2 regions of the Phyllobacterium sp. GQ127 genome follow, and region 1 is predicted to be linked to the other one. Evidence: predicted binding sites of a transcription regulator. Region 1 holds the regulator's gene; the other holds the start of a gene.
The links. The regulator PhoB, encoded in region 1, activates phosphate uptake and scavenging genes when phosphate is short. The targets are predictions, from matches to a motif close to TGTCATNNANCTGTCAT.
Positions count from the first base shown of each region.

Region 2: the regulator PhoB is predicted to act here: its motif matches at 12,326-12,342, upstream of AC6CHM_RS06405 (BtaA family protein).

Region 1 is NZ_JCAXDZ010000003.1:207,139-223,182, forward strand. Features, by position in the region: gene AC6CHM_RS13015 (ABC transporter permease) at 1-139, opposite strand, end outside; gene AC6CHM_RS13020 (ABC transporter substrate-binding protein) at 197-1,144, opposite strand; gene AC6CHM_RS13025 (amidohydrolase family protein) at 1,256-2,548, opposite strand; gene AC6CHM_RS13030 (ABC transporter permease) at 2,556-3,497, opposite strand; gene AC6CHM_RS13035 (ABC transporter permease) at 3,499-4,584, opposite strand; gene AC6CHM_RS13040 (ABC transporter ATP-binding protein) at 4,584-6,146, opposite strand; gene AC6CHM_RS13045 (BMP family protein) at 6,420-7,418, opposite strand; gene AC6CHM_RS13050 (hypothetical protein) at 7,631-7,864, opposite strand; gene AC6CHM_RS13055 (chloride channel protein) at 8,136-9,929, shown strand; gene AC6CHM_RS13060 (ABC transporter ATP-binding protein/permease) at 10,096-11,949, shown strand; gene phoB (phosphate regulon transcriptional regulator PhoB) at 12,113-12,799, opposite strand; gene phoU (phosphate signaling complex protein PhoU) at 12,816-13,544, opposite strand; gene pstB (phosphate ABC transporter ATP-binding protein PstB) at 13,568-14,383, opposite strand; gene pstA (phosphate ABC transporter permease PstA) at 14,398-16,044, opposite strand, start outside.
Region 2 is NZ_JCAXDZ010000001.1:1,239,547-1,255,590, forward strand. Features, by position in the region: gene AC6CHM_RS06335 (UDP-N-acetylmuramoyl-L-alanyl-D-glutamate--2,6-diaminopimelate ligase) at 1-814, opposite strand, end outside; gene AC6CHM_RS06340 (peptidoglycan D,D-transpeptidase FtsI family protein) at 887-2,626, opposite strand; gene ftsL (cell division protein FtsL) at 2,626-3,039, opposite strand; gene rsmH (16S rRNA (cytosine(1402)-N(4))-methyltransferase RsmH) at 3,043-4,080, opposite strand; gene mraZ (division/cell wall cluster transcriptional repressor MraZ) at 4,080-4,523, opposite strand; RNA gene rnpB (RNase P RNA component class A) at 4,887-5,320, opposite strand; gene AC6CHM_RS06365 (transglycosylase SLT domain-containing protein) at 5,409-6,167, opposite strand; gene AC6CHM_RS06370 (N-acetylmuramoyl-L-alanine amidase) at 6,382-7,146, opposite strand; gene AC6CHM_RS06375 (TerB family tellurite resistance protein) at 7,133-7,852, opposite strand; gene AC6CHM_RS06380 (antifreeze protein) at 7,974-8,330, opposite strand; gene AC6CHM_RS06385 (GNAT family N-acetyltransferase) at 8,503-9,003, shown strand; gene AC6CHM_RS06390 (MarR family transcriptional regulator) at 9,082-9,528, shown strand; gene AC6CHM_RS06395 (MFS transporter) at 9,534-11,177, shown strand; gene AC6CHM_RS06400 (HlyD family secretion protein) at 11,185-12,225, shown strand; gene AC6CHM_RS06405 (BtaA family protein) at 12,392-13,657, shown strand; gene AC6CHM_RS06410 (class I SAM-dependent methyltransferase) at 13,661-14,320, shown strand; gene AC6CHM_RS06415 (glycoside hydrolase family 25 protein) at 14,429-15,247, shown strand; gene AC6CHM_RS06420 (lytic murein transglycosylase) at 15,362-16,044, shown strand, end outside.

The DNA of each region.
Region 1 (16,044 bases):
TCAGAGGGTCTGCAAGAAAGGTGCTGGATACAAAGCCGCCGAAAGTCGCAAAAGACCAGCCACCGACAAAGAGAATGAAAAACAGAATACCCAGAAGTATCCGCGCTTGCGCCCCGATGGGCTGTAAAGGTCTGAACATAAAGTCCCCTTGGCAAAAACGAAGAGCGGACAATGCCCGCTCTTCGCGCAAGCCTCATTATTGTATGAAGCTGGTATCTACAATTGTTGAAAGATCGGGCTTCTTTTTGATGATGCCAATTTCAAGCAGCAATTCTGCAGCTTCCTCAGAAAAGGTCATGAATTCCTTTTCGAAGAAGATCTTGTTTGCAGCCTGATCCTGCCACTTCAGGTATTGGGCAGATTCTGCGAACTTTGCACCGGACTGCTTTACATCTGCTCCCATGATCTCAAAGGATTTATCCTTGTCTGAAGCAATCAAGGCCAATGCATCAAAATAGCTTTTGGCCAGCGCTTTTGCAGCTTCAGGATTCTTCTCCAGAAACTCATTCGTGCAGCCGAAAGTATCCATCACAGCCGGATAATCCAATGTGGTGGCGATGATCTTGCCCTTGTCTGGCGCAGCGCGAACAGTGGACAGATATGGCTCATAGGTCATGGCCGCGTCATTCTGCCCAGCGACAAAAGCCTGTGCCGCCGGTCCAGGTTCCATATTGACTACTTTCACGTCTTTGATCGAAAGACCATTCTTCTTCAGCATCCATGCCAGCACGAAATAAGGCGAGGTGCCAGGTGCAGAGGCCGCAACAGATTTGCCCTTGAGGTCAGCAATCGCGTTGACATCGCTGCGTACCACCATTCCGTCCGCGCCAAAGGATTTGTCCATCTGGAAAATCTGCTTCGTCGCGACACCATTGGCATTCCACGAAATCCATGTTTCCACGGTGGTTGCCGCGCATTGAACATCGCCGGAAGCAAGCGCCAGATGACGGCTGGCTTGCGGAATTTTGGTCAGCGTCACATCAAGACCGTTCTTCTTAAAAATTCCGGCCTGCTTTGCCAGCGTCAGCGGCGCGAAACCTGTCCATCCGGAAAGGCCGACGGAAACTGCTGTTTCTGCAAGTGCAGCGGTGGGAAAAAGTGCAAAAGCAACAGACGCGATTGCGATGTATTTTTTTAAACTCATCGTGACAGAACCCCTTTGTTTATTTTTTTGGCAAGCAGATATCTGACTATATGATAGGCAGGCCGGGTTTCTTTTGTCTACACATATTCGAAGAATTTATGTGAACCCAACTCACCCGAGCCGCGGCGCATAACTTGCAGGATCAATATTTTCTGGCCTGCCTGCAAGATCAAGCGCGCTCACCTTTGCCGGTGTTTTCGCGATCACTTTGCCGCCCTTTATAACAGCAAGGCGGGTTGCCTTCAGGCGTATGGCTTCTATCGTATCGGCGGCTTGCAGCAGCACCATGTCGGCCTTGCAGCCGACATCAAGCCCGTAGCCTTCAAGATTCAAAATCTTGGCCGGCTCTGTCGTCACCGCAGCAAAGCACTGGCGCATGGCGTCGCGGCTGGTCATCTGCGCCACATGCAGTCCCATGCTGGCAACGTCCAGCATATCGCCCTGCCCCAGCGAATACCAAGGATCCATCACGCAATCATGGCCGAAGGCGACAGTAACGCCATGAGCCAGAAGTTCCGGAACGCGTGTCATTCCGCGGCGCTTGGGATAAGTGTCATGGCGGCCCTGAATGCCAATATTGATCAGCGGATTGGCGATTGCGGCCACACCAGCTTCTGCAATCAGCGGCAAGAGCTTGCTGACATAATAATTATCCATCGAATGCATGGATGTCAGGTGCGAGCCTGTCGAGCGACCGCCAAGTCCGAGCCTTTGCGTTTCATAGGCCAGAGTTTCGATATGGCGTGACAGCGGGTCGTCAGTCTCGTCGCAATGCAGATCGATCATCAGCCCGCGCTCGGCAGCGATTTCGCACAAGGCCCGAACGCTTGCCGCCCCATCTGCCATGGTGCGCTCGAAATGAGGAATGCCGCCGACAACGTCGACACCCAAATCCAGTGCGCGCTTAAGCAGATCGACCGCGCCGGGGTAGCGATAGTAACCGTCTTGCGGGAAAGCCACGAGTTGCAAATCAATATAGGGCGCAACGCGCTTTTTGACCTCAAGCAAGGCTTCGACGCCAAGCAGTCGATCATCGCAAATATCGACATGGGTGCGGATAGCAAGCAGCCCTTGCGTGACCGCCAGATCGCAATAGCGCATTGCGCGCTCAATCACGGCTTCATGCGTCAGGAGCGGCTTCAACTCACCCCATATCTGAATTCCGTCCAGCAGCCTGCCGCTCTCGTTCAGACGCGGCTGACCCAGCGACAGCGTTGCATCCATGTGAAAATGGCAGTCGATGAAAGGCGGCGATACCAGGAGACCCGCCGCATCGATCACCTCACCCGCTTCGCCGGTCACATTGGCTTCAACCGCTGCAATACGCCCGGATATTACGCCGATATCCATGCCTGAGCGACCATCAGGCAGGGTTGCATTGGTTACTTTCAGATCGAACATGATGAAACCTTTATCTTTGACCCTTGAACCAGGGCACGAGCAATGAGCCCGGATAGTCAGCCTTGCGGGCAACCAGAACCAGCGCCAGAATGGAAAGGAGATAGGGCATCATCAGGAAAACCTGTCCTGGAACGAATGCTCCCACTTCGGTTTGCAGCCTGATTTGAAACGCATCAAATGCGCCAAACAGCAAGGCTCCGAGCAGCGCTTTTCCCGGTTGCCATGACGCGAATACGACGAGCGCAATGCATATCCAGCCACGTCCGTTGACCATGCCGAAGAAGAAAGCATCAAAGGCTGACATTGTAAGGAATGCACCGCCAAGAGCCATAAGCGAAGATCCGGCAATTACCGCACCTATACGCAGGCCGCGCACCGAAAGGCCCTGCGCTTCCACTGAGGATGGATTGTCGCCAACAGCCCTCAATGCAAGGCCAAGCGGCGTGCGGTAAAGCAGCCACGCGACCACGCCGACCAGGACGAAAGCCAATAGGGTCAATGCTGTCTGTTGAAACAGTACCGGACCAATAAACGGGATATCGGAAAGAACCGGGATATCAAGCGGCTGAAACGGGACAATGCGCGGTGGCGTCGACACATTGGGCAGGGCCGTGCGATAGGTGAAATATCCCATGCTTGTTGCCAGCAGCGTTATGCCAATGCCGGAAACATGCTGCGACAGGCCCAGCACCACCGTCAGAATTGCATGCAGCAATCCGAAGATTGCTCCTGCCAGCGCCGCGACCAGCACGCCGGTCCATAGGCCGCAGCCCATCCAGACCGCCATCCACCCGGCCATCGCGCCAGCAGTAAAAATGCCTTCAATGCCGAGATTGAGCACGCCGGCACGCTCACAGAGCAATGCTCCGAGCACGCCAAAAATCAATGGCGTTGCGATGCGGATGGCTGCCGCCCAGAAATTTACTGTCAACAGGATTTCGAGAATTTCCATTCTACTCTCCTGCCTGCAGGGGCGAAATGCCACGTTCGAATTTCAAACGGTAGCGCAGGAAAAATCCGCCCACGAGAACACAAAGCAGCGACAGCGCGACCACGAGATCAGCAAGATAGTTGGAAACGCCCGTCGCGCGGCTCATGGAATCCGCGCCGACAAAGACTGCCGCCACAAACAGTGCCGCAAGGACGACGCCAAGGGGATGCAGACCAGCAAGCATCGCAACGACAATGCCGGAGTAACCGAAACCGGGCGACAGGTCGGCGGAAAGATAGCCCTTGACACCGGCCACCTCGCTCACCCCTGCCAGACCTGCAAGTCCACCGGAGATCAAGGCCACTTTCAGCACAGTCGCATTTACAGGCACTCCGGCAAATCGCGCCGCTGGCTTGTTTTCACCCACAGCCCTGATTTCAAAACCGAGAACAGTTTTGGAAACGGTAATCCACAAAATGAGCGCTGCGACCAAGCCGATAATCAGCCCGCCATGGACACGCATGCGCGCAAAGAGTTTGGGAAAGGCAGCTGCATCGGCCAATGGAACCGATTGTGGCCAGCCCAACGCAAGCGGGTCCTTGATCGGCCCCTCTATCAGCATCTGAACGAAGAGTATGACGATGAAATTGAGCAGCAATGTCACCACGACTTCATCGGCACCAAAGCGTAGTTTCAGCAGCGCAGGAACGATCATCAGCAGACCACCGGCAATGATACCGGCAAGGATGATGGCGGGTATCAGCAAAGGTCCCGGCAAGGATAAAAGCCCGCTGCCCACACCAACTGCCGCGAGAGCTCCGGCATAAAGCTGGCCCTCCGCACCAATGTTCCAGAGCTTGGCACGGAATGCGATGGCAGCGGCGAGGCCGGTCAAAACGAGCGGTGTTGCCCGGGTAAGCGTCTCGGAAAAGGCAAACATGGAACCGAACGAGCCCTTGAACATGAGCCAATAGGCCGTCAGCGGCGATACGCCCGCAAAACTCACCGGCACAGCCACCAAGGCAAAAGCGGCAAGCGCAGCTATAACGGAAATGATGATGCGCGCATTGAGCGAAACATCATTACGAGGCTGCAACGATATCCGCATCACGATGCCACCTGTAGGGTATGTCCCGCCATCATCATTCCTACTGATCCCCGGTCCAGTCCTTCTGCTGGTCCTGCATCCATCACTTCGCCCGTATGCACCACGAGCAGCCGGTCGGAAAGTGCAAACAACTCATCCAGATCTTCCGAGATCAGAAGCACGCCTGCACCACGATCCCGGGCAGCGAGAATACGCTGATGGACCTCCGATTGGGCGCCAATATCGAGGCCGCGCGTTGGTTGATTGGCGAGGATAAGTTTGGGAGAACGCTCCAATACACGCGCCAGAATGAGCTTTTGGATATTGCCGCCCGAAAGAAGCCGCGCCTGTGCATCTGGTCCCTGGCAGCGTATGTCATAGGCCTTGATGGCATCGCTCGCCCTTTTGCGCATGGCCTTGCGCTTGATGAATCCGGCGGTCTGAAACTCTTTGCCGTGCAGATCTTCTATAGCAATATTTTCGGCCACCGACATGGACCCGACCACACCATCATGCTGGCGATCTTCCGGCATGCGTGCAACGCCCGCCGCAACCAAAGCGCGCGGATCGCCAGTTTTCATGGGCTTGCCATAGAGCCGCACCGAACCTTTATCGACTGTCTCAAGGCCTGAAACCAAAGCCGCAATTGCCGATTGGCCATTGCCTGACACACCCGCCACGCCGACAATCTCCCCTGCCTTGATGACAAAGGAAACCTCGTTGAGCGATTGACGCACCGATCCGCGTTTCAACGACACTTGATCAAATTCCAGCACTGCCGCGCCAATCTGCGATGGCTTGCGCTGCAATGGCGGCACAGCGCGCCCGACCATCATATCAGCGATCGAACGTTTATCCGCAGAAGCCGTAGTCAATTCTCCGGCCTTCTTGCCGCCCCGCAACACCGCGATGCGGTGTGAAACCGCCAATACTTCACCCAGCTTGTGTGAGATGAAAATAACGCCCAATCCGCTTGCAGCAAGCCGGCGTAGAATAATAAAAAGCCCGTCCGCTTCCTGCGGCGTCAATACTGCGGTCGGTTCATCCAGAATCAACACCCGCACATCGCGGTAAAGCGCCTTGAGAATCTCGATACGTTGTTTTTCACCGACACTCAGTTGGGCGGTTTTCACGTCAAGATCGACCGTCAGCCCGCTTTCACGCATGATTGCGTCGATCCGTTTGCGCAAGGCGCGACGGCTGCGCCAGACCTGCCATAGCGATTCCGTGCCAAGCACAATATTGTCGAAACCCGTCAGATTTTCGGCCAATGTGAAATGCTGATGCACCATGCCGACACCAGCATCCAGAGCTGCACTCGGCGAGCCTTTGGGCAATTCATGCAGAATACCTGAATCATCCGCGACACGTATGGCTCCCTCTTCCGGCACATAATGCCCGAAAAGAACGTTCATCAATGTCGTCTTCCCGGCGCCATTTTCGCCGAGAAGCGCGAGTATCTCACCCCGTTTGAGGGAAAGGCTCAAATCATCATTGGCAACGAGAGAACCGAAGCGCTTGGTGATGTTGTCGAGAGCCAGGACGACAGAGCCATTCTCCGCCTGTCCTTTTGTCTGTATCATGTCTCTGCCTCACCAAAAGCGATCTTGTCCATTTCCCATATTATCCTTGGCATACACATCATGCGTGGTTCGCCCTTCGACAAGCTCAGGAAGCTCACCATGAGGAAGGTGGCGTTTGGCAAGAAGCAATGATTTGCACAGTCGCGATTATCCACGCAATCAACCCACCTCCCTCGTGGCGAGCTTCCTGAGCTTGTCGAAGGGCGAACCACGCAGCGCAAACTGTGCAATTAATCCACCCTCTTCAATGCGTTATAGTCTGCCTTGATTGCCCTATTTCGTCGATTTGGGTTCCGCGTCATTGATCTCGATCTTCAGCGTCCCCGCCTTGATCTCGGCTTCCTTGGCTTTTGCGATCGTGATTGATTCCGGGGTTGCAAGCTTTTCATCGACGACGATGCTGCCGCCGCCGGCACCGAGGAATGAATAGATCCCGAAATCAGCCGCTTTGAAGCTGCCCGCCTTCACCTCCGCGATCGCCTTGTCGGCCGTCGGCTCAAAATGCCAAAGCGCGCTGGCAAGAACTGTCCCGGGATAATCCTTGGATGTATCGATCACATTGCCAATGGCCAGAACGCCGCGCTCCTTGGCAGCATCGGACACGCCGAAGCGTTCGGCATACATAATGTCCGCACCGGCATCGATCATCGCGAATGCCGCTTCCTTGGCCTTGGGCGGATCATACCAGGAATTGATAAAGGTCACGAGGAACTTGACGTCAGGATTGGTTTCCTTGGCGCCTTGAATAAAGGCATTCATCAGCCGGTTAACTTCCGGAATTGCATAGCCACCGACAAGCCCGATTATATTGCTTTTGGTCTTGGCGCCAGCAATGAGCCCGGTCAGATAGGCAGGCTCCTGAATGAAATTATCAAAGGTGGCAAAGTTCGGCTCTACCGGCGGTAGCGAAGAACCCATGAGGAATTTGATATCTGGATATTCGGCGGCAACAGCGCGCGAGGGCTTTTCAACGCCAAATGCCTCGCCAACAATCAGATTTGCTCCCTGTTCGGCATATTCGCGCATAACGCGCTCATAATCCGTATTGGAGACATTTTCCGAGTAGGAATAGTCAATATCGCCACGCTCCTTGGCGGCATTTAGCGCCAGATGAATCCGGCTAACCCATTGTTGCTCAATCGGAACCGTGTAGATGCCAACCACTTTGATTTTTTCCTGAGCTGCCGCCGGTCCAAAAGCGGCCATTGTCAAGGCAGCGCCAGCGACGAGCCCGATGAAAGCCCTGCGGCCTAATTGGAAAACAGTTTTCATATCATTCCCCTTATTGTTTATTTTTTGATCACAACCCCATCACCGCTACTTAATAGGCAATGGCAGTTTTTCGCAATGTGAAAGGGAAAATGACAAGAGGATTATCGAAATTCTGCACAGCTCAACTGCGCAAGAGCACCAAAAGAAATTGGCGCCGTGTCGGGCAGGACAGGCGCCATCTCATGCCGGAAGGTCCGGTATATCATGCAGCTCTATTTCGGGCAGCACATTGAACGCTCTGCCGCACCCGGACGATAAAGCCAATTGGGTGGCATTTTCAGAACGTGAAATGCGCGTTCCTGTCTTTGCGGTGCCTGGCTCAGCCTGCCGACGCGCGCCATTAATGTGCGAACCTCATCCGACTTCACGCCATCACTCGCCATCATTTGACGGATGATCGGTTCAGCCAGCAATTCGTTCAGTGTTGGTTCAATCGCTTCCAGCATGATTCTCTCCTCAAATGATGACAGTGCTGGCAATCTGACCGCGCTCAATGTCGCTTGCATGTCGTCATTATGGCGGTTGTAAGAATTGCTTCAGGCGATCTGAAAAATCTTGCCATAAAGTGGAAAACTCCAAAAGCAATCAATGGACGCATGCGCATGCATCATTTGAATTTTGCTGCCAAGCGGCTTAGGGTCAGGGCTTGTCGCTATAACCAAAAGACGCCCGAAACGGCATATTTTCCCGCAGTTCGAATAATTCAAAGACCGTTCCATGCTCCGTAAGTTTACATTGCGTCGTCTCGGCGTCTTCTCCATTTTTCTCGCACCGAGCCGCTTGCGTGCCTTTGCACGAAGTCATGAAGCAGGCCTTGTTCTGGTTGCCGTACTCGTCGGCATTTTTTCAGGTTTCGTCGTGACCGCGATGAGCCGCATCGCCCAATATCTGCACTTGGTGATCTTCAACCTGCAACCCGGTGAACGTCTGTCATCATCAATGTCCGCAAGTCATACGGCGCTCTTTTTCGCTCCAATTGTGGGGGGTGCTATTCTTGGTGTCCTGCTCTTCCTTCTGGCGCTCTACCGTAAAAAGCCGATTGTCGATCCGATTGAGGCGAATGCCCTGCATGGTGGCCGTCTCTCACTCAATGACAGCATCATCGTCACCGTCCAGAATCTGATTTCCAATGGCTTTGGCGCTTCCGTGGGACTGGAGGCAGGTTATACCCAGCTCGCCTCCGGTTTGGCGTCAAAGTTTGGTCTGTCCTTGCGCTTGAGACGTTCGGATATGCGCATCCTCGTTGGTTGCGGCGCTGCCGGCGCTATCGCCGCCGCGTTCAACGCTCCGTTGACTGGCGCATTCTATGCCTTCGAGCTGATCATTGGTTCCTATACTATTTTAAGCCTGACACCCGTTGTTGCCGCCGCACTTGTATCCAATCTTGTCGCGCGGGCACTTGCCGGTGATAATTTCGTTATCGACATTGGCGAGTTCGGCACCGTTGTTCCCGCCGACTATGTCCCGGCGCTTCTCCTCGGCTTGCTTTGTGCCGGTGCTGGTATCGCGCTGATGAAGGGCGTCGCTTTCGTTGAAGAACTCGCCCGCAAAAGCTTCATCCCATTCTGGATGCGACCCGTCCTTGGCGGTGCGGTTGTCGGCGGACTGGCCTTGATTTCACCGCAGGTGCTGTCGGGAGGTCATGGCGCGCTGCATCTCAATCTGGATTACACAGGGCCTATTGCCGGCATTATCGGTATTATCCTGCTGAAAGCGCTTGCGTCCGCCATTTCCATCGGTTCGGGTTTTCGCGGGGGCCTGTTCTTCGGCTCACTTTTCCTAGGTGCACTCCTTGGCAAACTCTTTGCTTTTTCCGCACCCTATGTCTTTGCCCACGCAACCCTGACGCCCGTGACCTATGCGGTTGTCGGCATGAGCGCTCTGGCAGTCTCGGTGATCGGTGGCCCTTTGACGATGACCTTCCTCGCATTGGAAATCACAGGGGACTTTCCGATAACGGTTCTTGTGCTTGCCGCTGTCATTGCGGCATCCATTACAGTCCGGAACACATTCGGCTACTCCTTTGCCACATGGCGCTTTCACTTGCGGGGTGAAAGCATCCGTAGCGCCCATGATGTGGGTTGGATTCGCAATCTGACAGTGGCCAAGCTGATGCGTACAGATGTGCGCACGGCTTCCGACAAGATGAGCATCAGCGAATTCCGTCAGGAGTTTCCGCTCGGCTCAACGCAACGTGTCATCATTGTCAGCGATGAGAATAAGTATGTCGGCATCATAATCGTTGCGGAAGCGCATTCAGGCATCACGGAGACAACCGATGAAGCGCAACCTATTGGCCCATTGATCAAATATCAGGGTGAGTATCTACAACCGCAAATGAATGCGCGACAGGCCGTACGCCTGTTCGACAATGCCGAAGCCGAAGCTTTGGCCGTCGTTAATGACATTGTGGAACTGAAGGTCGTCGGGCTTTTGAGCGAAAGCCACACGCTGCGGCGATACAGTGAAGAGCTCGACCGGCAACGCCGACACGTGTCCGGCGAAATCTGATCGCTCATCATATTCGCAAATTTTAACCCCATTTTAACCACGGTTTGTTGCAATGCGTAACATTGTGTTACTGTAATTGGAATCAAACCGGGGCAATCTCTTGCAATCAGGCACCAAGTCAGTTGGGAAATCATCTCCCGTCAACGGAAACTCCGCATTGGCATCAATGTGCAGCTTCTGGGGACTGCTTAGGGCGTACTGGACCTCCGAGCGCTGGGTTGAAGCCTGGACGCTGACAATCGCCATTGCGCTTTTGACCGCCGCAGCCAGCAAGGCCAGCGTCTGGATGGCGATGGCGTCGGGCGAGTTGATCAACTCGCTGGTCGATATACACGACCCTTTTGTCGTTAATCCGCTCAATGTGATCCTCGCAAATGCCGGTATTCTCGTTGCAATTGTTGCAGTCAAGGAAATTGGCTTCATCGGTGTCCGTCATCTCCTTTCGACAACCTTGCATCGTAAATGGCGCGGCTGGCTCAATGGCCGCTTCGGTGAGGCGCTGCTTGATGAACAGCACACACATTATCATTTGCAGCAGGGAAGTTCGGCGGAGCAGACTCCCGACAATATCGACCAGCGCATTCAGGAATCCATCAAGGGAATGACCGGCGGCGCCATTGGGCTGGCCATGGGCGTGCTGGGCGTCACAATGTCCATTCTTTTCGTGGGCCAGAAACTCATTGAACTTTCAACGCCAATACCCGGCCTTGATTTTCTTGGAGATTATGGCAGTGCCACGCTGGCCTTTACGGCCATTGCGCTCTACGTGCCGGTCAGCACATGGATTGCCATGCGTATTGGTCGCGCTCTTGAAAAACTCACCCTCGCCATGCAGCAATCCGAAGGCAGTTACAGAAGTGAGCTGACCACATTGTTGCGCCGCAGCTTTCAGGTTGCCGCTGCCAATGGCGAGACTGTTCAAAAGTCGTTAAATGACAAGCTTTACAGAAGCGTCGACAATAATTGGGGGCGTTTCAATGTGTTCGATGCCTGCTATATGTCGTTCACCTCGATCTACAATTTCTTTTCCGCCCGTATTGTCGCCTATATACCCGGTCTTCTGCCCTATATGGGTAATACGATCAGCTTCAAGAACTATATTACCGGTTCCGAGCTTGTTGGTTCGATGATCAATGAATGCTCCTGGTTTATCCATGTCATGCCCGCAATTGCCAATTTGAAGGCAAATGCACGGCGCGTTACCGAATTGGCCCAAGCGGTCGAGCGTGTCAGCCAGCCCTCGGAATATTATCGGTCCACCGGTGTCAGTGAGTTCAAATTTGCAACACAGCACGAAGCCTTTGGCGTCTCGGTGCGGGGACTTGAATTGATGCACCGCGACAGCGAGGCCAAGGCTTTTCTCACGCTTGGAAATATGCGGTTGCGCAAGGGCCAATGGGCTTACATCAAGGGCGATTCCGGTAGTGGAAAAACCTGTTTGCTCAAAGCAATGAACGGGCTTTGGGGCTATGGCCGTGGTGAAATCTTTTACCCGAAAGATGCGGCAACGATGTATGCGGCGCAAGAGGTCAAACTTCCCGGCGTCTCGCTGAAACAGCTCGTATGCCTCCCAATGGATGAGAGCCGTTTTGGCGATTCCTCCGTTGCGGCCGCCCTGCACCGCGCCGGCATGGGCGACTTTATTGAAAACCTTGGTGAAGAATGCCGCGATGGCACGTCTTGGGACCAGCTCCTGTCGGGTGGTCAGAAGCAGAAACTGGTGCTTGCGCGCATATTGCTGCACAAGCCTGCGGTTTTGTTTCTTGATGAAGCAACCGGCGCGCTGGACCCGGACTCCAAGATCGCCTTCCATCAGGCCATCAAGGATCATTGTGCCGGAACCACCGTCATCAGCGTGATGCATGAGATCGAAGCGCCACGCTCGGTTACCGGCGAAAACTTCTATACGCATATTTTGGAGATCAATGGCGGCACAGCTATCCAGCGGCCACTTCTGGAGACATTGGTCGAGCCAGATCCGCTACGAGCAACAAACTTCCCGCTGATTGCCGCCGAATAGCCCTTTTCGGAACACGGCACTTTTTGTCCGGCAGAAGCAGTTCTGTTTAAATGAGACTACCGGTCATTTGCGCAAGCCGTCTCTAGCGCAAATTGGCTCATATAACGCCAATTCTGTTTCCCGGCCGAGACAGGAATTCGATAAAGAAAAACGCGATTTAATCCTATCCGAAGGAATAGCCTGCACCGCGTACGGTCCGGATCGGATCAAGCGATCTGCCAATATTGATTGCCTTGCGCAAACGGCCAACATGCACGTCAACCGTACGGTCATCGACGTAAATATCCGCGCCCCATACATTGTCCAGGAGCTGTCCGCGCGAGAACACCCGGCCTGGGGACTGCATCAGGAATTCCAGCAGGCGGAATTCTGTCGGTCCGAGCTTGAGTTCACGCTCTTTACGGAAAACCCTGTGCTGTTCGCGGTCAAGTTTCAGATCTCCAAAGCTCAACACATGCGACAAGAGACTTGGATTGACCCGGCGTAGCATGGACTTGATGCGTGCCAGCAATTCCGGTGTCGAGAACGGCTTGACCATGTAATCATCCGCACCGGTTGAAAGACCGCGAACACGCTCGCTTTCTTCACCGCGCGCGGTCAACATGATGATCGGCAGGATTTCTGTCTCGCGCCGAGCACGCAGGCGGCGGCAAAGTTCAATACCGGAAAGGCCTGGAAGCATCCAATCGAGGATCAGCAGATCCGGCACCTTTTCGCGCAAGGCGATTTCGGCTTCGTCACCACGGCTGATGGTTTCGACAATATAGCCTTCTGCCTCCAGATTATAACGCAGGAGAACACTGAGGGCATCTTCGTCTTCAACGACTGTGATTCTGGGAGCTATAGGCATGGTCTGCTTCCGGCAATTATGGCGTTACTGGCTCGTCAAGAATAACGGTATGCGACTGATCTTCCTTCGGGCGTTCCGCCGGAAGCTGTGTTCCCGTTACAATGTAATAGACCGTCTCGGCGATATTGGTGGCATGGTCACCGATGCGCTCAATATTCTTGGCGCAGAACAAAAGATGCGTGCAAGCGGATATATTGCGCGGATCTTCCATCATATAGGTCAGGAGTTCGCGGAACAGCGACGTGTAAAGCGCATCAATCTCATCATCGCGTTCACGGACGATATTGACCTGTGCCACCGAGCGTGTTGCATAAGCGTCGAGAACATCCTTAAGTTGTGTCAATGCCAGTTCTGCGATGGTCTGCAGGCCGCGATAGACAGAGAGCGTCTGGCGCGTATCGTTGACGGCTACGACACGCTTGGCAATGTTCTTGCCAAGATCGCCGATACGCTCAAGATCGGATGAAATGCGGATCGTGCCGATTACTTCGCGCAAGTCGATCGCCATTGGCTGGCGCTTGCCGATGATGGTGATCGCCTTTTCGTCAATCTCGCGCTGACCGGCGTCGAGGATAAGGTCATCAGAGATCACGCGCTGGGCAAGCGCATTGTCCGAATTGACCATGGCCGACACAGCCTGTTCGACCATGCGCTCCGCATGTCCGCCCATCTCTGCAATCTTGTGCGTCAGAAACTTCAGTTCATCGTCATAAGAGCGGACGGTGTGTTGTGCTGTGTCAGTCATTGTCTAACCCTCTTCCCGTGAGATCAACCGAAACGTCCGGTAATGTAGTCCTGCGTGCGCTTTTCGGTAGGGCTGGTAAACATCATTTCAGTGTCACCGACTTCAACAATATTTCCAAGATGGAACATTGCCGTGCGTTGCGACACGCGTGCCGCCTGCTGCATTGAGTGCGTGACGATGACGATCGTGTAGTTCTGGCGCAATTCGTCGATCAGTTCTTCAACCTTTGCCGTCGCGATAGGATCAAGCGCCGAGCAAGGCTCGTCCATCAAAATCACTTCCGGACTGACCGCAATGGCGCGCGCGATGCAAAGACGCTGCTGCTGTCCGCCGGAAAGACCGGTGCCAGATTCATGCAGACGGTCTTTCACTTCCGCAAACAGGCCTGCGCGCTGCAGGCTTTTTTCCACGATTTCGTCGAGATGACTCTTGCTTTTGACAAGACCATGAATGCGCGGGCCATAGGCAACATTTTCGAAGATCGACTTCGGAAATGGATTTGGCTTCTGGAACACCATGCCGATACGGGCGCGCAACTGAACCACGTCGATCTTGGGATCATAGATATCGCGCTCATCAAGCGTGATATTGCCCGTGACCCTGCAGATCGAAATCGTATCATTCATGCGGTTCAGGCAACGCAGGAAAGTCGACTTGCCGCAACCCGATGGTCCGATAAGCGCGGTGACTTCCTTTTCCCTGATATCGAGACTGACTTCAAAGAGCGCTTGTTTGGCTCCGTAAAATACGGAGACGTTTTCGCCCTTCATCTTTATCGCAGGCTGGTTCGAGGAGTTATGCAATTTCTTTTCCACATCAACTTCGGATAACATGTTCATGTCCTTGTACCTCATTACCAGCGACGTTCAAAACGTCGGCGCAGCATGATCGCCGCAGCATTCATCACGAATAGGAACACCAGCAACACCAGAATGGCTGCGGCAGTCTTTGCCTGGAAGGCGACTTCAGGAAGGTCGGACCACAGATAAATCTGCACCGGCAGCACCGTCGAAGCGTCGGTTATCCCACCAGGAATATCGACGATGAACGCGACCATGCCGATCATCAGCAGCGGAGCCGTTTCGCCCAGAGCATGCGCCATGCCGATAATCGTGCCGGTCATGATGCCGGGCATGGCCAGAGGCAGCACATGGTGGAAGATGGCCTGCTGATGCGATGCACCGACGCCCAGCGCCGCTTCCTTGATTGAAGGAGGTACGGAGCGAAGTGCAGCGCGCGATGCAATGATGATTGTCGGCATTACCAACAGTGCCAGCACCAGCCCGCCAACTAAAGGGGCGGAACGTGGAAGGTCAAAGAAATTCAGGAACATCGCCAGTCCGAGCAAGCCGAAGACAATTGATGGAACGGCTGCAAGATTGTTGATGTTGATTTCAATGATCTCGGTCACGCGGTTTTTCGGCGCAAACTCTTCAAGATATATGGCAGCGCCGACCCCTAGTGGCAGGCAGAGTAGCAATGTTACGGCGAGCGTCCAGAGCGTTCCGGTCAATGCACCGCGAATACCTGCAAGTTCAGGCTCACGCGAGTCACCCGAGGTGAAGAAGCGGGTCGCAAAAGCACGTTCCACCAGGCCCTCGGACTTCATCTTTGTGAGCCAGATCGCAGCCTGATCCTGCACGCGGCGGTTTGATTCCGGCGTGACAAGCGTCAGCATGGACCAGCTGCCGGGAGCAGCAGCTTCGGCGCTTGCAGGTGTTATCAGCTTGACGCCATCAATACCCGAGGGGCTGATCTGGCTCGCCTTGATCGTCCCGCCATTAACGTTGACAAGCAGGCTTGGCAGCTTCTCATCCAACTCAATAGCGACATTAGTGTCGGTGATGCGGGCATTCAGCGTCTGCGCCTCTGCTTTGATCGCATCGATCTGGCTTTGCAACGAGCTTGCTGCATTTGCATCAAGGCCAGGGATCAGCTTTTCAAGACGTGCGGATTCTGTCGTCAACTTTTCCAGACGCTCAAATAGAAAACCCTGCATTTCCTGAAAAGCCTTGGCGAAATCATCACCCGTTGAACGCAGCGAATAGGTCTCGCCGTTAAGGGTCTGGGAAAGCGTTCCCGTCCCTTCCAGCACGATTTCCGATGTCTGATAACCCTTCAGGAACTGATCTGCATCATCTGAAAGCAGAACAGGGACGGTCACTTCCTGACCGATCAGCGAAGGATTACCCGAAATCATGCGGCGGAAATCGTCGGATGCACCTGAACTGAGCAGGCCATTCAACGCGCGACGTTCCGCACGGGTTGAAACATCAGGAAACTGAGCAGCCAATGCGTCACGAATGATCTTGTCGTAATTACCAGCAAGAAGCGTCACAGGATCGCGGGTATTTTGTGGATCCAGTGCCGCCTGATCTGCGGTAACCTTCAGATCCACCCGATATTCTGAAAACGCGGGCAAGCCCTTGAACAGAACATCGAGCAGAACAACCGACAGAAACAGTGCCGTCAGAATAATTGCCGCGATCCCGTAGAACTT
Region 2 (16,044 bases), on a different contig from region 1:
CATGTTCAACCCGCTTCAGCGATATGAATTCGCCCTTGCGACCGACAGTCAATACTTTGCAGCCAGCTTCCGCCGCTGCGGCGATTGTCGCCTTGGAAAAAGGATCGTCGGCAAAAATGACCGCGGGCGCATCTTTCGGCAGGAGTTCTGTGAAAAGCCGCAGCTTGGCCGCGTGATATTCTTCGACCGTGGGGTGGTAATCCATATGATCCCGGCCGAGATTGGTGAACGCACCGGCTGTGAGCTTTACACCGTCAAGACGGCGCTGATCGAGACCGTGAGATGACGCTTCCATAGCCGCATGGGTAACGCCTTCCTCCACAAGTTCACTCAACAGCTTGTGGAGTTCAACCGGATCCGGCGTTGTCAGAGAACCATAATCATCGCGTGTCGGCGAGATGACGCCTGTAGTGCCAATGCTGGCGGATGCGAAACCTGCCTGCGCCCAGATCTGCCGCGTAAAGGAGGCAACAGAGGTTTTCCCGCTCGTCCCGGTGATAGCGACCATCACATCAGGCTGGCTTCCATAAAAACTCGCCGCGGCAAGCGCCAGTGTACGGCGCGGATCGTCAACATAAATGATCGGCGCACCAATATTTCCAAGCTTGGCGCCACTCGACGCGATGATAACCGACGCGCCTCTTTTTACAGCATCCTGAGCATAGGCTATCCCGTCAGCCTTTACCCCTTTGAGGGCGGCAAAAACGTATCCCTTCTGAACCTGTCGGGAGTCCGATGTCAGACCAGTGATGGCTCTTTCCCCAAATTCGGAGATTGCCAAGGCAGGGATGCCGTTCAATTCTTTCAATTTCATGGCCGGACCGGAACCTGTTCTTTCCCATGAGTTCGGTTGAAAAACGCCTCTTATTGATTCGTTTTCCGAGTGTTATTGGTTAAAGTTCACCATCATTGGAGCAGATATTTGTTCTTCGTTGAAATCCGGCTGCACGCCCAAGAAAGAGGCTGAACGGCGGATGATTTCCTGAACCATAGGCGCTGCATTGAAACCGGCAGTAGCGCCGATTTTACCTGCCTCGGCCTTCGGCTCGTCTACAATCGTCAACACCACATATTCAGGCTTATCGATCGGAAATGCGGCGACAAACGCGTTGAACCTGACATCCTTGGAGTACCGTCCATTGACGACTTTTTCCGCTGTCCCGGTTTTACCGCCAACGCGATAGCCAGGCACCGTTGCGCGATTACCCGAACCACCGGAACCTTTTTCAGCATTCAGGCGATACAGATAACGCATATCTTCGCTGGTCTTTTCGCTCACGACCTGTTTGGCGACTTTATTGGCTTCTTCCATGGTACGCGGCAGGAATGTCGGAGGCATCAGGCGACCGCCATTCATGAGAGCAGCCGCTCCAACCGCAGTCTGCAAGGGTGTCGTCGCCATTCCATGACCGAATGCGATAGTGATGGAATGCACTTTCTTCCAGACTTTTGGCTCCATTGGCCGGGCCACTTCCGGCAGCTCTGTCACCATACGGTCAAGGAGGCCCATGCGGTGCAGGAACTCACGATGACCGTCAATGCCAACAACATCGGCCTCTTTTGCCGACCCGATATTGGATGAGTAAATGAACACTTCAGGCAGGGTAAGAACCCGGCCCTTGCCATGGAAATCCCGGATCGTCTGGCGGCCAATAGTGATCGGGCGGCGCGCGTCGAATGTGCTTTGCAAATTGACCTTGCCGGAATCCAGCGCCATTGCCGTGGTAAAGCTTTTGATTGTCGAACCCATCTCAAAGGCACCGGCAGACATGCGGTTAAGCCGGTCTTTTTCCAGAGCATTATATGGATTATTCGGGTCAAAATCCGGGGCCGATGCCATGGCTAGAACTTCGCCAGTCTTGACGTTCAATACGACTGCACCAGCGGCGATGGCGCTATATTTCTGCATGGCCTGAACAACCACATCGCGCACCACATGCTGCACACGCAGATCAATCGAAAGCCTGACGGGCTCAAGCGACCGGCTGTCTGCAAGTCCTGCGTCACGCAGATCCGACAGGCCATGTTCGTCGATATATTTCTCCATACCGGCAATCCCCTGATTGTCGATATTTACGAGACCAAGAATATGCGAAGCGGTAGGACCACCTGGATAGAACCGTGCTTTCTCCGTGCGAAAACCGATGCCAGGTATGCCCAGAGCCATGATCTGGCTCTTTTGCTGTGGCGTCAGGCCACGTTTCAACCAGGCAAATCCTGCCTTGCTTTTCAGCCGGCTGTAGGTCTGCTCGAAATTGAGATCAGGAAGCACTGTCGAAAGCAGCTCAATGGCTTCATCAGGGTCAATGATCTTCTTCGGTTCAGCATAAAGCGAATTCGTCTTGATATCGGTTGCCAAGACTTCGCCATTTCGATCAAGAATATCCGGTCGCGCAGCCAGCACCGTACCAGTTGGGCCATTATATCCGGTCGTATCTTCCTGAATCCCGTAATAGATCAGTCTTCCGCCGATGACGCTATATATGCCTATGAAGCAAGCAATGGCCATGACAACACGGTTGCGCGCGCGATTGCCTGATTTCTTCTTTTTTGCATCCACGGCAAAGGCCGGTGCAGTTCCAGACTCCAGATCGATCTTCTTCCGCTTGATCCAAACAGCAGCCATTATTGTGCAGCTCCTTTTGGTGCGGGATTAACCTTTTTTGCCACGCTGCCGGTCAACGTAGAATCCGGCTTCAAGTCCTTGGCGCTGGCTTCGGTGATGATGTCTGCGACAGAGTCAAAAACAACCGGCTTTGGTTGGGGCAGATCATTGATGTCTATAATCTGATTGGCTTCAACGAGTTGAAGATCAAGCTGACCCTGGAAGGTCTCTATCAGTTTTTGCAAACGGTTTGGCTGGGTGAGCAAGCTCCAATCAGCCTTCAAGAGATCAATCGTATCGTTCTCATCCGAGATCATGCGCTCAAGCTTCGTCACTTGATTCATCTGCTTCTCGGCGTCGTGCTTGATCTTATAGGTTATCGACGCCGCCGCTATCATCAACCCGATCAAAATGATGTCGAAGGTACGCAGCACTGGTCAACTCCCCATTTTCTTCTGAGACTGGGTTTCATGAAATATGGGCAGATTAGGCAAACCATAAATCGCATGATCTTCGACAAGCGGCGCACTATCCGTGCGGATGCCTGCGCGAAGCTTGGCGGAACGTGCCCGCGGATTGCGCGCCGCCTCCGCCTCTGTCGGCGCAACGATCCCCTTGCCAACCGGGGTAAATGTGGCGCGGCGCTGCTCGACCTGCGGCAAATGACGCGAGCCGCCGCCTGCGCCTGAACGATCTGCAAAGAAGCGTTTAACGATGCGATCTTCAAGCGAATGGAATGTTACAACAACGAGCCGTCCGCCGGGCTTCAACACACGTTCAGCCGCATGCAATGCGCGCACCAATTCGCCGAGCTCATCATTCACAAAAATACGCAGCGCCTGAAAGACACGCGTCGCCGGATGAATCGGAACTTTCGGATTTCGACCAACCAGAGCTTCGATTGCATTGGCCAGATCGCGGGTACGATGAAACGGCTCCGTCGCACGCCGCTTGTCGATCATACGGGCGATACGGCCCGCGTTGCGCTCTTCCCCAAGAAAATTGAAAATGCGCGCGAGGTCGCCAATTTTGAGACGATTGACCACATCAGCAGCACTCGGACCCGAACTCGACATGCGCATATCGAGTGGTCCATCTTTTTGGAAAGAAAAGCCACGCTCGGCTTCGTCAATTTGCATGGACGAAACACCGATATCAAGAACAATGCCATCGGGAGCACCCAGAAGGGCAACCTGATCCAGCGTCGAAAAAGTGCCTTGAACGAGGGTCAGCCTTCCCGCGTAGTCTTTTTCCAGGGCACGGCCAGCTTCGATCGCAGAAGGATCGCGATCAATTGCCGTTACGTCAGCGCCCGTTTCAAGAATACGCTTAGTGTAACCACCAGCTCCAAAGGTTCCATCGATAATTCGCTGGCCCTTATCCGGCTGCAAGGCAGCAATGACTTCATCAAGCAGAACCGGGACATGACGATCATCTGCGTTTTTTGAGCCATTATCCGCGTCAGAACCGGTCATCAATTCGCCTCCAGACGGCGTTTTTCCGCGAGCCGGGCCCGAACTGTTTTGCGATGCGCTTCGAATTGATCCGGCTGCCACATTTGAAAATGCGTATTCGCCCCCGCAAAGGTCACATCTGTGGAGATGCCCGTATGTTCCCGCAGGAAATCCGTCACCGTAATCCGCCCATCTGCGTCCAATTTGAGGAAGCCGCCGTCCGCGTGAAGATAAAACGACATATCGTCCGCTGTCTCCGCAAACGGATCTTCGCTTTCCAGCTTTTTGTCGAATCGGGTCAACAGTTCCGGTCCGCCCACATCCAGAGCAGGAAGATGAAGAGAGCGCAGGGCATAAAGCTCCGTATGACCGGCGGACTGCACAATCAGACGAAACTGAGCCGGAACGGAAACCCGCCCCTTTGCGTCGATCCTGTTCGTCATATGCCCGAGGAACCGGTTCAAAGCTTAATCCCGCCGTTCTGACCTCAAGGGTCTCTGATCGTTCTGCCCCTGCCTCTCCCTGCAACCGAGGAGACAGAATCTCATAAGCGCGCGTCGAAACTCCGGCGAAATGCCGGCCCTGCATGGCAAGATCCAATGTCGGGAAACACCGTGTCGACTGAACGCTACTGATGAAATCAATCGATATCATGGGGCACTATGGGCGTCAATGGGATTAGAGTACACAGGATGGAAGTAGCTGGCAAAACCAAGCACACTGCCGGCGATTCTGAATTTATCCATCATTAAGCTTAATGAAGCGTTAGGAATCGCAAACCAGTCCCCTCCCTTACGGGGAGAATGATAAATAATCGCAGAGTTTAAAGTGCCAGCTGGCCTGTAAGCCGGGTTCTGTATGGCCGGATTTGCATCCGGCGCGGCAGCCATTCATCTTGGACGGATGTTGCCATCCGCCTCCTGCAACCTACCCGGACGACTGACCCGGAAACTGATCGCCTGACTTTCGTCAGGCACGCCGTCCCTATTCGGTTTTGCTCCCGGTGGGGTTTGCCTTGCCGCCCCTGTTACCAGTTGCGCGGTGGGCTCTTACCCCACCCTTTCACCCTTACCCCGTCATTCCTTGTGTCCCATCCATTATAGACGCGGCACAACGAAAGACGGGGCGGTTTCCTTTCTGTGGCACTTTCCCTAGGGTCGCCCCCGCCGGACGTTATCCGGCACCGTGTTTCCCTGGAGCCCGGACTTTCCTCACATGCCGCCTTTCGGCTTATGACATGCGCGGCTGCCCGGCCAGCTGGCGCCCGTATAAATGCCTATCTTCCAGAAAAGGCAAATGAAAAAAGGCTGGATAGTCATCCAGCCTTCCTCAAAGCAACAAGCGAATGCTTAGTTGGCCGCCATTTGCAGTTTGACCTTGGCACAATAATTGGCCGAAATCGGATTCATCCGGGTGGCGCCGTGCCCTGCATTATAGCGCAGGATCGTGCCGCAAGTCGTGCCATTGCCAAGCTTATGGGCTCCGGCAAGATACTTCATACCCCAACGAATATTCGTATCGGGATTATAGAGCGCCTGACGGCTACCTGTGTAGCCCAAGCCCTGTGCCGTCGAATATTTGATCTGCATCAAACCAACCTCACCAGCACGGCCAGTCATGTCAGCCCGGTAGTTGCTTTCCACGCGGACGACCGCATGAGCAAGTGCAATCGGAACACCGTAAGACGCTGCGTAAGAAGAGATGATGCTGGAATATTTGGTCGAACCACCAGCAGAGGCGGCAGATGCAATGCTGCCGGTTGTCATTGTATCAATGCGGCTGTTTACCGTCGTGGTCTTGAAACGGGCTTTTGCCTGAACGACCGGACGCTTGGAACCAGAAATCTTTTTTGAGATACGCTGAGTTTTTACTGCAGCCTTTTTACCGGATGAAACCTTGGCACTTACCTTCTTGCCCTGGCTCTTTCCATCAACCTTCTTTGCAGTTTTTTCGGTCGTTTTTTTCTTGTCGGCTTCAACACGCTTTGCCTTCAGATAATCTGCCAGGTTTGTCGGCTGGGCCTCGACCGGTTTACTGAATGCTGAATTTGAACCAAACAAAGCCACCGCCCCAACAAGGGCGCAAATCATACCAAATCTATTTGTCATCGTTTTCCGTTTAATTTCTTGGGCCGCACGAAAGATGCGCGCCGGGAACGTTCCGAGCCCAAAAATCCAAAATGGGCTGCCCGAAACACTGGGCTAGGATGTGACGGCCCAATGCAGCCGAATATTGATACATCAAATAACTTTGTGTAACCCATTGTAATATATATGCTGCATCGCACAATTTCCCTCAGAAAAGGCTTTAACGTTCAATACGTTATGCTGACAATGCCGGGAGTGCAGAAAGTAGCTTGTGCAGCGTTTCAATGGTTGACATGTCCGCGACTCCGTCCACTTTTGCCGGCCGAAAGTGGCGCTGGAAGGCCAAAACACTCAATTCGGTCGCATTTCCGAAGACCCCATCAATAGGTACGCCGTAGCCATAAAGAGCCAGCATGGACTGCAAAGCCTCCACTGGCTGCCCTTGATCACCAGCAGAAAAGAACCGACCACCACGCACCGGAGCCGGATCGACCCAATGCCCCACGCCGGAATTAAATAGCACTGGCCAAGGGAATTTCTCGCCGGGGTCGATCTTGCGTGCAGGTGCGACATCTGAATGAGCAAGGACATTTTCAGGGCGAATTCCATTGCGCGAGATTATGCCTTTGCAAAGGTCGATAACCGCGTCGATCTGTTCGCCCGGAAACACCGGGAATCCAAGTAGCGGGCCGCCATTGACGATTTCAATCCCGATTGAGCAAGAATTAATATCCGTTTCGCCCTTCCACGAGCCCTTTCCGGCATGCCAGGCGCGCTCACTTTCGGAAACCAATTGCACGATCCTGCCGTCTTCATGCACGACATAATGCGCGGAAACTTCGCTTTCCGGGTTTGCCAGCCAGTTTTCGGCAGCTTCGCCCGTCTCCATGCCGGTATAATGCAGGATAAGAATATGCGGGCGCTTGCCATCCTTGCGGGGACCGAAATTTGGCGACGCGTGAACTGCCACGTTTAAATGATCGGGCTTAAACGCGTTCATATGCCTTCAGGTCTTTTTCGACTTTTTCCCAAGCCGCATTGATAGCCGCTATACGTTGATTGGCGATAGCTATGAATTCTTCCGGCACACCTCGGGCAATCAACATATCCGGATGATTTTCCCTAACCAGCGCGCGATACTGCTTGCGCGCAGTCTCAAAATTTACATTCCGCGCCAGACCCAAGACCAGATATGGGTCTGCCTGTCCACGCCCGACATGCCGCGCAAGGACACGGTCAAACTTTTCCTCATCAAGGGCAAAGATTTCCGCAACCGTGCCGAGAAATGTCAATTCCTTGTCGTGCAATGCGCCATCGGCCTTGGCAATATGGAAAAGCCCATCAAGAACATCTTCCAGCATTTGACAGTTCCGGTGACCGGAACCGCAAAGTGAAGCCAACTGCGTTGCGTAGGCCTCGTAACCCGCGACATCCTGCTTTGCCAGATTATATAATCTGGTGACTTGGTCCTGATACTGCTCAGGCACATGAAAAATGTCGTGGAACGCATTAACCTCGGCTTGCGATACAATGCCATCTGCCTTGGCCATTTTGGCCGACAAGGCAATCATTGCTATCGAAAACGCAACGCGTCGCCGCGTTTCGGGATCGCCTTCAAATGCGGTACGTACAGCCTCGATAATGCTGGAGAATGCATCGACTGCTGTGGTGGTGATGAAATCGCTGATGCGGCGCCAAATAGACATGGCTCTATTTTATTCAAAGTTTTTCGCAATTGCGAGAGAGATAATTATTCATCAAAACTGTTTGACATAGATGGGCGCAGGTACGGCAAACATGAGGCCTGCCGTACCTGCCAATTGAATTTTATTGAACGCCAAGCGCATCCTTGATGGCTTTTTCAGCTGCGTCGGCAGCGGCTTTAACCTGATCGGCTGTTTGTCCCGCCGCTTTTGCGGCTTCTTCAGCTGCCTTGCGGGCGGTTTCGACGGCAGCCTGCTTTTGCTCAGCAGTCATGGTTGCAGCCTGCTCTTTAATGGTCTTCATCGCGTCTTGAGCAGTCATTGGCTTTGCTGGTTCAACCGCTGTTGGAGCCGGCGCCGGTGCTGGAGCTGGTGCTTCAGTTGTAGCAGGTGGCGTTTCGGTCTTCTGCTCGCTTTCACCGCAGCCAGCCAAAGCAAACAACGATACAGCTGCCAAGGCGATAACAAATTTATTCTTCATGTGTTTTAATCCTCTCCTAGGTACTCAAGTGGCCCCTCGAATCCACTCTATCTGAAATAAGGCGGAATGGAGTTCTATTTTCATTTTCATTCAACTCTTATGTGGATATCTCTTTGTAAACATGGCGACATTCGTCATCTGCCTGTCATGATGTGATATTTGGAGTCCGAATATGAATATTTCGATCCGGGTATTGAACAGGAAGGATGCAGAGCAATTCCAGCGACTGCGCTTACATGGATTGCAAGCGGCGCCGGAAGCATTCGGCTCAAGCTATGAAGAAGAGGCCGATCTCGACATGGCCGAAATTCGCTGCCGCCTTGACGCTCTGCCAAACGCCGTTTTCGGTGCATTTGCTGAAGGTGAACTGATCGGCGTTGCAGGCTTTGCCGCAAACTCCAAGACAAAGCAAAACCACAAGGGTTTGCTTTGGGGTGTTTATGTGGATGAGAGATGGCGCGGGCATCAGCTCGGAAAAAGACTGACGCTGGCAGTTATCGATTACGCTCGAAATCACGTTGATACATTACACGCGACCGTCATGGCTGCCAATATTACAGCCCGCACGCTCTATCTCAGCTTGGGTTTTGAGGTGTTCGGCGTGGAGAAGGATGCCCTGCGTATCGACGGCAAATCTTATACGGACGAACTCCTGCGTCTCGATCTACGCTAACACGACCTTGAAATCCAATCCGTTTGGAGTTATATCGCACATTAATAATTAGCAACCTACTTATTATACGGCTATCTTATGGCACATCGTGGCTTACATTTCATTTTTGTGGACGAATTGGGCAGAGCCAGCCGAAAGCTGCGCACGCATTTTGATTCGCGTGTGAAAGAATTAGGACTGACACAAGCCAGAGCGCGGACATTGTTGCTGCTCGACAGGCTTGCAGTGCTCAATCAAAAGGAGCTTGCAGAAGAGCTGGATATAGAAACACCCACCATGGTGCGCTTGCTTGACGGTCTTGAGAGTCAGGGATTCATTCAACGCAAAGAGGCAGAAGGGGACCGGCGCGCCAAGGAAATTCACATCACAGTGACCGGCAGGACATTAGCAAAAAAGGTCAATGATCTTGCCCAAAAGCTGCGCGCTGATGTCCTGGCGGGTATCGAGAGCGAAGACCTGCAGAACACAATAGATGTCCTTCGGTCAATTAACCGCAATATCAACGAACTCGACGAGAGGGACTGAGCCACATGCTCCCCGAAGCTGAGTTTGTCGGTTATGATCCGATCAAAACTGCACCGCCTCCCCCTGCGGCGCCCGTTCCTATGCATCCGCTCCGCTCGGCTGCCTATATTGGCGCGTCAACTCTGCTATCGATGACGCAGGGCCTTGGAATGAATCTGATCGCTACAAATATCCCGCAGATTCAGGGCTATCTCGGTGCAACAAACACCGAAACCACCTGGCTGATCGCTGCCTATATGGCACCCAATGTCAGCCTGTCGATTGCACTTATCAAGATCAGAAATCAGTATGGCTTGCGAAATTTTGCCCAGTTAAGCTTGGCAATTTTCGTGCTTGTATCGCTGCTGCATCTGGTGGTCACAGATTTGCAATCGGCCATCATCATTCGTTTTGTCAGCGGCATTGCCGCAGCTCCATTGTCGAGTCTTGCCTTCCTTTACATGCTTGAGGCGTTCACACCGGCGCGCAAGATGACAATAGCCATATGTCTGGTGCTAACGAATATATCGCTGGCCTCGCCTCTGGCTCGCCTGCTTTCGCCCACGCTGTTGGATATCGGCCAGTGGGGCGGATTATATACGTTCGAAATTTCTCTCGCCCTTATCGCATTTGGCGTTATCTATCTTCTCCCTCTGACACCCATACCAAGGGCAAAGGTCATCGAGAAATTGGATATTATCAGCTATCTTTTGATAGCCATCGGTTTCGGTTGTATCGCCGTGACGCTCGTTACCGGTAGGCTTTATTGGTGGTTTGAAGCCCCTTGGCTTGGTGTGCTTCTGGCTATTGCAGTCGTCACCATTACGGCTGCGGTCATTATTGAGCTCAACCGGGAAAAACCCCTCCTCGATATCCGCTGGATTGCCAGCAAGGAGATCGTTCATTTCGCCGGAACAATTCTGCTTTTCAGGCTTGTCGTCTCCGAACAATCAACTGTCGCCAATAATTTCTTTCAAAATCTGGGCCTGTTAAACGATCAAATCAGCATGATCTATATGGTCTCCATGGCGGCAATGATTGTAGCGGGCCTCTCATGTGCCGCAGTGATGACACCCGAAAGAGTGCCTGCGATCCATGCCGTTGCCTTGATGTTTCTTATTGCCGGCTCCTATATGGACAGCCAATCAACGAACCTCACGCGCCCAGCGCAAATGTATGCGAGTCAAGCTTGCATAGCCGCTGCCACAGCTCTCTTCTTGCCGCCAGCCATGTCCGTCGGGCTAAGTTCAGCGTTGAAACGCGGGCCAAACTACATTCTCAGTTTCATTATCGTGTTTCTAGCCACACAAAGTCTTGGGGGGCTTTTCGGGCAAGCGGTTTTCGGTACGTTCATAACGATACGCGAAAAATTCCATTCCAATATCCTGGCAGAAAGCATTGTCCTATCTAATCCGCTTGTGGTTCAGCGTGTTGGGCAACTGACAGCGGGTTATAGCCGATCGATTACCGACGGCACCCTGTTAAACGCAGAAGGAATAGCGCTGCTTTCCCAACAAACGACGCGTGAAGCCAATATCCTCGCCTATAATGATGCGTTTCTGCTCATTGCCGGTATTTCGCTTTTCGCGCTCATTATTCTTTTAACGCACGTCTCCCTGCGCGCACTTTTCCGCAACCGGGAAACCGTTCTCGCCATTCAAACGAGTTGATCAGATGATGTCTAAATATATGCGCCATTCGGCAACGATAATTGCCATCCTTATTGGAATTTCCGGGCTCGTGCTTGTGCTTTATGCCTGGCGCCTGCCACCATTTCAGAGCGATATCGAGATAACAGAAAATGCCTATGTGAAGGGCTATGTCACTCTGATTAGTCCGCAGTTGAGCGGCTATATCGTTGATGTTCCGGTTCAGGATTATAACAAGGTCAAACAGGGCCAACTTCTGGCCAAAATTGACGACCGGATTTTTGCGCAAAAACTGGATCAGGCAAAAGCGACTCTCGCCAGTCAGCAAGCCGCTCTTGACAACTCAACACAGCAGCAACGTGCCGCCGAGGCACGCATTGGATCCAGCCAGGCACAACTCGACAGCGCCGAGGCTGTATTGCGGCGAGCACAAGCCAATTGGGCCCGCATCGAGCCATTGGCCCGTCAGGGTGTTTTGACAAAGAGTGACGCAGAGCAAAGTGAAACAGCATTGGAGCAAGCCCAGGCATCTGTAACTCAGGCCAAAGCAGCACTGGAAGTGTCCAATCAGGATCTTGAAACCATTAAGGTCAGTCGCGGTTCGTTGGAAGCAGCAGTCGCAGGCGCAAAGGCAGCCGTTGAACTGGCTGATATCGATTTGTCGAACACTAAAATTGTAGCTCCACGGGATGGCACTCTTGGCGAAGTTGGTGTCAAGCTCGGCCAATATGTCAGTGCCGGAACGCAGCTCATGGCAATTGTCCCCAGCGACGTCTGGATTATCGCAAACTTCAAGGAAACGCAGCTTAGCAATATTGCACTGGGGCAGCCGATCACGTTCACAGTCGACGCTCTCAATCGCAAAAGACTGTCCGGCAAGGTTGAACGATTTGCACCGGCAGCCGGCTCTGAATTCAGCGTAATCAAACCTGACAACGCCACCGGAAATTTTACAAAGGTCGCGCAACGTATCTCTGTACGCATATCAGTCGATCCCGGACAGGACCTGGCACAATATCTCGCCCCCGGAATGTCGGTGGTGGTACGAACTGAACCGCCCCAACGCTGACAGCGTCAGCACAAGGCGGAAGAATCAGATTCGAAAACCAATACTTATCAATAAAATTTGAATCAAATTGTCATCAGCTTCATCCATTACGTCACAGCGGCGTCACCAACTTGTTACATGCGGGTGCTAGGCGAGCAGGAATTTCCAATAAAGGGGATTCGTTTGGATGCCAGTTGCTCGACAGTCTGCAAATACGCCGCCTCCTCGCTCGCATATCGGCAATGAAAAACTGAACAGGGCTGTTCGGCAAAACCGGCTTCTATCACGCGCCGGATTGTCTGAAAGACTATTTGCTCACGTTTTCAAGGGACTGGTCTATCCGCAAATATGGGAAGATCCGGAAGTTGATATGGAGGCCCTGCAGATTGGTGCCGGTCATCGAATTGTTACGATTGCATCCGGCGGCTGTAATGCCATGTCCTATTTGACGGCTGATCCTGCCAGTGTTGAAGCCGTTGATCTCAATACGGCTCACGTTGCCTTCAACCGCCTCAAGCTTGCTGCTGTCGTCAATCTTCCCAATTACGATGCCTTTTATCGGTTCTATGGAACTGCCGACAGCAAATCCAATCTAACGGCCTATGAACGCTTCATCCGGCCGCACCTTGATGCAACCAGCCGCTCCTATTGGGAGAAGCGGATGGTGTCCGGCCGGCGGCGTATCTCCATTTTTTCGCGCGACCTTTACCGCCATGGCCTGCTTGGCCTGTTTATCGGCATGGGGCATCGCGTTGCCAGACTCTACGGTATTGACCCGCGCGATATTCTGAAGGCATCGACACTTGCCGAACAACGGGTTTATTTCGACACCGCCCTCGCCCCGCTCTTTGACAAACGTATGATCCGCTGGGCGACCGCACGGAAGTCTTCGCTTTTTGGCCTCGGAATTCCACCACAGCAGTATGATGCCCTTGCAACTGCAGGAAACGGCGATATGGCTGAGGTATTGCGTGGGCGCCTTGAAAAACTCGCCTGCGGTTTTCCGCTTTCAGAAAACTATTTTGCTTGGCAAGCCTTTGGCCGCGGCTATAGCGACAATGCGGAGACCGGTCCGCTACCGCCTTATTTATCCCGCAACAATTTTGCGGCAGTGCGTGAACGTGCCGGCCGAATGAGCGTCGTCAATGCGTCCTACACGGAGTTTCTGAGCGCAAAGCCTGAAAATTCAGTGGATCGCTTCATATTGCTGGATGCTCAAGACTGGATGAACGATACGCAGCTCAATGAGCTTTGGACTGAAATTACCCGCACAGCCGCTCCCGGCGCGCGGGTAATCTTCCGCACAGCCGCCGAGCCCTCTCTTTTGCCGGGCCGTGTCGATGACGCAACGCTAGCGCAGTGGGAATACAAGGAAGATCAGTCGAAAACGCTTCATGCGCGCGACCGATCTTCTATTTATGGCGGATTTCATTTGTACACATTCCGAGGCTGAATCATGTTTACGAAGATCGAACATGGTCCTCTTATGGATCGCGTCTATCGGCATCAACGCCATTTCTACGATGTAACACGTAAATATTATCTGCTGGGCCGCGACCCCATGATTGCCGGTCTCAATCCGCCAGAACGCGGCTCGATCCTCGAGATTGGATGCGGAACAGGCCGGAATTTGATTCTTGCTGGCGAGGCTTATCCAAAGACTTCCCTCTACGGCATTGATATTTCGAACGAAATGCTCGCAACCGCGCATAAGAAAATAGAGATAGCCGGTCTTGGTAAGCGGGCCAAGCTCGCCTATGCAGACGCAGCCGACTTTAATCCCCAAGCTCTTTTCGCGCGTCGGCATTTTGACCGAATTTTTATCTCCTACGCCGTTTCAATGATCCCGCAATGGCAGTTGGTAATGCATGAAGCGGTCAGCCACCTTGCTCCGCACGGCTCTCTTCATATTGTTGACTTCGGTGATCTGGCCGATCTGCCGTCCGTTTCCCGCAAAGCACTCTATAAGTGGCTGGACTGGTATCATGTCACGCCGCGCAATGATCTGTTCGATATTGCCGAATCCATTGCATTGAAAAACAATGCCACAGTGCAGAAACAACGGCTTTATCGCGGATTTGCCTGGATAACGACTATACGCCGGAACGGTATGTAATTTCGATCCCACGTGGGTCAGCGCGACCGCTCATGATCTGTTAAGCATAATAGTGCATCTGTAAGATCGCACCAATGCCGAACAATGATCTAGCCGCGGAAATTTTATATGAAACGTCTTGCAGCCGCTTTGATGACACTCGTTTTAACCGGCTGTACGACCGTCGATTATAATTTTGAGGACGCCAGGAAACCCTCCGCGACACGCCAGATGGATGCGCCCTCCGGCAATGTCAAGGCACCGCGCTACGGTGATAGCGATCCACATGAATGGACCGGAAAAACACCTTGGCATTATCCGATACACGGCACGGACGTTTCCAAATATCAATCCACCATAAACTGGCAGACTGCACGCTCGAGCCGCATCTCTTTTGCCTTTATCAAGGCCACGGAAGGTGGTGACCGGGTCGATGACCGCTTTGCAGAAAATTGGGCAGCAGCAAGAGCTGCAGGTGTTCCGCGTGGTGCTTACCATTTTTACTATTTCTGCCGCTCTGCCGCCGATCAGGCCCGTTGGTTCATCCGCAATGTGCCGAATGACCCGGGTGCCCTGCCGCCAGTACTGGATATGGAATGGAACGCCGCATCACCCACCTGCAAGCTGAGACCGAATGCAGCAATTGTTCGCAGCGAGATGCGCACCTTCATTGACATCGTACAGCGTCACTACGGCAAGCGCCCCATCATTTATACCACTGTCGATTTCTTTGATGACAATGATTTGCGCCAACTCGCCGATTATCCTTTCTGGCTTCGCTCGGTTGCGGGGCATCCTGATGAGAAATATGGACCGCATCCTTGGACCTTCTGGCAATATACCGGAACGGGTTCCATCCCCGGCATACGCGGAGATGCCGATATCAATGTTTTTGCCGGCAGCGAAAGCGCATGGAAACAGTGGCTGGCGCGCAACAAGGTTCGATAAAGCTTTGAGTCGAACAGTTCTCTCTATTCTGTGACTTCACCTGACGACGGTTATCGTGCATTAGCAGGGAAAGTGTGCGTGCCTTGGCGCGCCCGTCATCAACGAGATTTCCCAATGAATAAAATATCGATCGCCATCGCCGCAAGTCTGCTTACCATTTCCAGTGCTCAAGCTCTGGATCAGGTTGCACCAGCTCAACCTGTTGTCGCCAAACCCGCCTGTGGAGGCGAACTTGAACCCTGGTTCAATGGCTTGATCGCCGAAGCAAAGGCAGCGGGTGTCAGCGATAAAGGCATCAGCGAGCTTTTCAAGGCTTCGATGGACGACAAGGTTTTGGAACGCGACCGTGCGCAGGGCGTTTTCAGCCAGACATTTTTGACGTTTTCATCTCGCATGGTTGCTGATTACCGCCTGAAGCAGGGCGCAGCCAATCTGAAGAAATATGCCGATACTTTTGCCAAAGCCGAGGCCGAATATGGTGTCCCCGGTCCTGTGATTTCGGCCTTTTGGGGCCTCGAGACGGATTTTGGTGCCGTCCAGGGCGATTTCGATACGCTGAATGCCCTTCTGACGCTATCCTTCGACTGCCGTAGGCCTGAACTTTTCCGCCCGCAATTGATTGCACTGCTCAAGCTATTTGACAGCGGCGTTGTTGATGCAAAGACGACCGGTGCGTGGGCTGGCGAAATTGGCCAAATGCAGATGTTGCCGACCGATTATCTTGAGCGTGGCGTTGATGGCGACGGTGATGGCAAGGTTGACCTGAAAGGCTCCGCACCCGATGCGATCATGACCGC